2 regions of the Salipaludibacillus agaradhaerens genome follow, and region 2 is predicted to be linked to the other one. Evidence: predicted binding sites of a transcription regulator. Region 2 holds the regulator's gene; the other holds the start of a gene.
What was found. Region 2 encodes LexA, which represses DNA repair genes until DNA is damaged. Its sites were predicted from a motif close to CGAACATATGTTCG; they were not measured.

Region 1 (3,207 bases), 520 kb from region 2:
GATTAAAGTTAGTTTGTGAGTGTGTCGATTTATACTTATTGGCTTCGCGAAGGGTAGACAATCATATAAAGCTGTCCTTTTGGGATACCCATTTTAAGAGATGACCACAAAAGGTTCGGGAAATCAACTCCCTTGTTTATAGAATTAAAAACAGAAACTCTCATCATAGCAGCGCTTCTGTTTTTTCTAAAAATATGGCATTAGATGCTTTTTATTAAAGAATAGAGTAGATCATAACTATTCATCGGTAAATAATTTGTTTCGCAAAAAATCTTTTTCTAAACTTGTCCCACGCAGCTTTTTATCTCTCAAATCATCACTTCGATCTTTTGAGCCACCTTGTGTACCCTTAAGAAGAACATCCTCTCCATATTTATTACGAAGGGAGTCAACGACATCACTTAGCTTCACTTCTCTTTCTTCTTTTTTATAAGAGAATAAATCTAACTGCTTATATGCTTGCCCTTTTTCTACCAGGTCCATGCCTGTAACTCCGAGAAGTCGAATGGGTTCTCCATTCCAATATTTCTCCCACAGCCTCCAGGAGGCTTCAAAAATATCGTCGTGCAAATCAATGGGATGAGGGAGTTTACTGGAGCGTGTAATCGTTTTGCGATCATAGTACCGAATGGTTAACTGAATATTTCCCGTATAAACATTTTTGCGTCTCAATCTCCGTCCAACGGAATCACTTAAATTCATTAGAACCTTTCTTACTTTCGCCGGTTCTGTTGTATCTTCTGGCAATGTGGTAGAGTTGCCGATACTTTTGAACTCATTAACTGCATCAGGGTCTACAGGTCGGTCATCTATACCATAAGCTCGTTCATAGATACGTAGACCTCCGACTCCTAAGTGTCGATGAAGGAGGTCCTTATTAGCATTTGCAATATCTTTAATCGTATATATCCCTAATTTTTGCAGTTTTTCAGCTGTTTTGCTGCCTATCCCATGCATCTCTATTGTCTTCAGTGACCACAATTTTTCTCGCACTTCTCGTTTTCTCAATACAGTAATACCTTTTGGTTTTTTCATATCGCTCGCTGTTTTTGCTAAAAATTTATTTGGAGCTATTCCAATACTGCAAGGTAAAGAGAGTTCCTTCTCAATTCGCATTTGAATATGATTAGCCAGCTGAAGAGGTGTCATATCCGTCACAACATCGCTGACATCCATGTAACCTTCATCAATTGAAACAGGTTCAACAAGAGGCGTGTAATCGTACAATAACTGGAACATCCGCATGGATGCTTGCCGATAACGGTCAAAATTTGGCTGTCTAACAAGCAATTCAGGACAGGCTCTCTTTGCTTCCCATAGCGGCATTGGCGGCTTCACACCTCTGGCACGTGCCTCATAGCTAGCTGTTACGACAATACCACGTCTTTCTTTAGCATTTCCTGCTATAGCTAACGGTTTGCCAGCTAATGTCGGATCATAAGCCGCTTCTACAGATGCATAAAAGCTGTTCATATCAACATGGAAGATAATTCGGCTTTTCCCCATTTATAACGCCACCTTCTCTTCTATATGACCTTCTTCTATTATCTTGCCTGTTTTCCACAAAAAAATCAACGAACAACCGTTCTATCCTCAAGGTTAAGTATGAAGTTATAGCGGGAACCTAATCCTCTTACTTATGAGCTCTAAATTTTAAAAAACTGCTCCTCCAGTTGCTTCTATAGGAGGGCAGTTCATTTTAGGAGACTCTCAAAAGACATTTTTTCACACTTTCACATGACCTAAGACATACAAGTACATCATGATATGTTAAAATGGAAATTATATAAAGGTGAAAGGTGGTCGAAAAAATGGTTCAAATGACTCGCACAGACTCGACCCACAATGTTGTATTGTTTCTCGTCACTACGGTCATTAATGATTACGTAAAAAATGAATGGCCCTCACCTACGATTAAACAGCTTTCTTCCAAAATCGGTTATTCGGAGGAGGCAATTCTTGAATCAATGGAATTTGGAACGATAGAGCGCGTTCCCTTGCTTCAATAAGCAGGGTGCGGCTCTTTTTTATTGACATCGGGTGTTGAAGACACCTTCTTTAAGATAGCTCGAGCAATATGAACGCCATTAGCCCCAGCTTGTGCCAACCCTCTTGTTACTCCGCCGCCATCTCCACCAGCATAGAGACCACTAATTTCAGTTTCAAACTCATTATTTAATATAGGCCGTGATGAGTAAAATTTAGCTTCCACGCCATAAAATAACGTGTGCTCAGACGCAATGCCCGGTGTTACTTTATCTAGCGCTTCCATCATTTCAATTAAACTTCTCATTGTATTATAGGGCAGTACAAGCCCCAAATCACCTGGCACAGCTTCTTTTAGTGTAGGTTCAAGAAAACCTTCTTTTATGCGTTTTTCAGTCGATCGTCTACCTTTCATTATATCACCATATTTCTGAACAATAACGGATCCGTCCGATAGGTCGTTGGCTCGTTCAGATATCTCTTGAGCAAAAGCATTTGGCTTATCAAAAGGCTCAGTAAATGTGTGGGAGACAAGTAATGCAAAATTTGTGTTTTCACTACCTAACTTAGGATCTTTGTAGGCATGACCATTTGCTGTCATGATGCCACTGTGATTTTCGACCACAACATGGCCCGATGGATTTGAACAGAACGTGCGGACTTTCGTACCTACAGATGTATTATATACAAACTTAGCTTCATAAAGATGAGTGTTTATTTCCTCCATAATTACATCAGATGTTTCCACACGAACGCCAATGTCTACTTGATTATTCACCATAGTGTACCCGCGCTCTCTCAGCAAGCCACCTAGCCATTCAGAACCATCTCGCCCCGGTACAATGACAACGTTATCGGCATAAATTTCTTCTTCCTTTTTCTTTAATTTTACCCCTGTTACGCGATGACCATCCACTGTTTTTTCTGTGAGGATATCAGCGACTTCTGTTCGATGCATCATGTGACAACGTTCCTTAAGAGTTTCGTAAATACTCGTGAGAATTTGCATGTTTACTTCTGTACCTAAGTGACGAACAGAGGCACGCAATAATTTAAGTCCTGCTCCTAAACCGCGGCGTTCAATATTTCTTACTTCATCAGTAGTAGGATCCGTGCTTTCTTCAGGCGCCCCATGATCTAAATTAATGGCATCCACATACTTAATTAGCTCCAACACTTCTGAAGCAGGTAAATAATCCTGCATCCAGCCTCCAAAAGCAG
Region 2 (3,207 bases):
TCTCTTCAATTGGCACGTTTTTTCGCTTTCTTCCCGCAGCGGCATGGCCTAAATGTGTCAAATTATTTTGAGGCGCATAGCCGGCTTCGACAGCCTTTTTCATACCTCTTTTAATTTTTGCGTTATGTAATTTGCGTTGATATTCTTCCACAACAGACACGATGTCTAAAATCATCGAGTCTGTTTCTGACAAGCTTAATTCACCTTCATCTTTAATTGAATAAATCGGTACCTTCATTTTTTTAAATTGATGAATAAGTGCCATTTTGGTATTCCCTCTCCCAAGCCGTGTTTCATCTTGAATGAGAAGAATATCAGCCGCTCCTTCTTTAAAGATCTCCAATACAGTGAGAATACCATCTCGTTCCGCTTCATAGCCGCTCGCCCGTTCTTCAACAATATCTTTAATGTCAATTCCCCACGCTTTCGCTGCCATCTTTAGCTCATCTACTTGTCTCATAAGAGAAGTTGTCTGTGCTTCCTTATTAGTACTTACTCTTGCGTATATAATTCCTTTCACTCTGAGGCAACACCTTTCATTTCCACCGGGATCGCGAGGCTTTGTCCTGGATATATCGCTTCATTGTCTAATGCATTTTCATTTTTTATCCATACTAATGCTTCTTCAATCGTCATCTCCATCTCTTCCGCTGCGGAACTAGCAATCATCCATAATGACTCTCCTTCTGATACAGTCCATTTAGATGTCATAAAAAATTGCTCCTCACGTCCCTGTACGTCATCGTCTTCCGTAAAATATGTCCATGAGAATAAAAGAGCAGATAACATTAAAATAGCAACAGATCCGTCCACATATTTCTTAAAGAATCGATAGTATGTCATAACTCTCACCTCGAATAAGAATGTTTGTTCCCTTATCATAAACGGAACGAATGTTCGTGTCAAGAAAAAAAGAGAACGTTCGTTTGCGCAACTTGTGTTCTCATGGTATAATATCCCTGTGTTATCGAAAGGTCAGGTTATGTATATGCACACGAATCCGATATTAGTACAAGCTTAAATATATATAAAGAGGTGTTTTACATGTCAAAATTATCTCCACGTCAGCAAGCGATCCTCGAATTCATTAGAGCAGAAGTAAAAGATAAAGGATACCCACCTTCTGTGCGAGAAATTGGGGAGGCCGTTGGACTTGCCTCCAGTTCTACTGTGCATGGGCATCTCTCACGGCTTGAGAAAAAAGGGTATATTCGACGTGATCCGACTAAACCCCGTGCCATTGAAGTGATCGGCTTAGAAGATAATACTGGGTCAGTCTCAAAAACCCTCTCCGTTCATATTCCTGTTATCGGGAAAGTCACAGCCGGTCAGCCGATTACCGCCATTGAAAATGTTGAAGAATATTTACCGATGCCTGCGAGCTTTGTTCAAGATGAACATTCTTTCATTTTGGAGATATCAGGAGACTCTATGATAGAAGCTGGGATTTTTGACGGTGATTATGTGGTAGTTAGGCAGCAAAGCTATGCGAATAACGGTGATATTGTCGTCGCCATGACTGAGGAAGAGGAAGCCACTGTAAAACGTTTCTTCAAGGAAGAAAACCATATTCGTTTGCAGCCCGAAAATGCTACTCTTGATCCTATTATTCTTAACAATGTGCATATTTTAGGAAAAGTTATCGGTGTATTTCGTACACTGCACTAATTCATACACGGGCTATGCTCGTGTTTCTTTTTTATGGGAAAAGAACAAATGTTCTTGTTTTTGTCTCCTCCATTTTGTATTCTAGTGCTTAAGGAGGAATTACATCATGAAAAAAGTCATTTTTTTAGTTGATATGCAATCTTTTTTTGCGTCTGTAGAAAAGGCGAAATATTATCATCATTTAAATCAGCCTCTCGTCGTCTCCGGGGATCCAGAAAGGCGTTCTGGCGTTATTTTAGCAGCCTGCCCCCTTGCTAAGCAGGCAGGAATTAAAAACGGTGAACGACTATGGGAAGCACGAGAAAAATGCCCTAATCTCATCTCTGTCCCTCCTCATATGCAAGAATATATTGATAATTCCCTAGCTATTACAGATATCCTTAAAAGTATAACGGATCTTGTAGAACCATATAGCATCGATGAACAATTCATGGATGTGACCTATTCTCAAAAACTCTTTGGTACCCCTGAAGATATCGCTCGCCATATTCAACATGAGATTTATTTAAAGCTACGAGTCTTTGCTAGAGTCGGGATTGGTGAAAATAAAGTGTTGGCAAAAATGGCATGTGACACTTTTTCTAAACATAAACCGAACGGCATTTTTCATTTAAAAAAAGACGAGATCGAAAACGTTCTATGGCCCCTGCCAATCGAAAAACTCTTTCGTGCGGGCAGTAAGATGGTTCGTCATTTACAGCGTCGTGCCATCCGTACAATCGGTGACTTAGCGCTTACAGACGTAGCTAAAATAAAAAAAGAGTGGGGAATTCATGGTCAAGTTCTTTGGATGAATGCTCATGGTATTGACTATTCTCCAGTCTCTCTGTCGACTACTGACGGACAAAAAGGGATCGGTAACGGGATGACCCTCCCTCGTGATTATCACGAGATAACAGATATTAAAGTTGTATTGTTAGAACTTTGTGAAGAAGTATGTCGCCGAGCGAGGCACGCTCACGTCATGGGACAGACTATAACTCTTGGAGTGACTGGTTCTTCCTATCACATCAAAACAGGATTTCATCGGCAAATCACGATCCCTGACCCTACAAATATTACATTAGAAACATATCGTTTCGCCTGTGAACTTTTTGAAACCTTTTGGGATGGGCAACCCATTAGACGTTTGCATGTGTCACTTACAAACTTAGTCAGTGACGACTCTATACAACTAAGCTTATTTAAAGAAAAACGACCTGACCAGATAAAATTAGGTTATGAGACAGATAAGATCCTCACTAAATATGGTAAAACGTCCCTCGTACGCGCCTCCTCTTTATTGGCCTCTAGTCAGGCTAAGGACAGAGCAGCTAAAATAGGCGGACATTATAAATGAGTCACTTCTCATACTAAAAAAATGTATAAGACCTTTTTTATATGGAAAAATATCACTGTGTTACCACCAAGTATAAGGAGGTTTTTTTGTGAAAGATAAAAACGAAGCAGCCAATCATCACGATGATGATACACTGACAAACAGACAAGGGCATCCTGTCACCGATAATCAAAATGTGAGAACTGTGGGTAATCGTGGCC

Region 1: BK581_RS04115 (DNA polymerase IV) is a predicted target of LexA. The motif match lies at 1,576-1,589, and genes of this name have one in related genera.

Annotation. Positions count from the first base shown of each region.
Region 1 is NZ_KV917378.1:870,378-873,584, forward strand. Features, by position in the region: gene BK581_RS04110 (GNAT family N-acetyltransferase) at 1-6, shown strand, start outside; gene BK581_RS04115 (DNA polymerase IV) at 238-1,506, opposite strand; gene BK581_RS04120 (hypothetical protein) at 1,812-2,009, shown strand; gene BK581_RS04125 (NAD(P)/FAD-dependent oxidoreductase) at 2,003-3,207, opposite strand, start outside.
Region 2 is NZ_KV917378.1:350,840-354,046, reverse strand. Features, by position in the region: gene BK581_RS01705 (YneB family resolvase-like protein) at 1-520, opposite strand, end outside; gene yneA (cell division suppressor protein YneA) at 517-843, opposite strand; gene lexA (transcriptional repressor LexA) at 1,045-1,668, shown strand; gene BK581_RS01690 (DNA polymerase IV) at 1,772-3,007, shown strand; gene katX (catalase KatX) at 3,096-3,207, shown strand, end outside.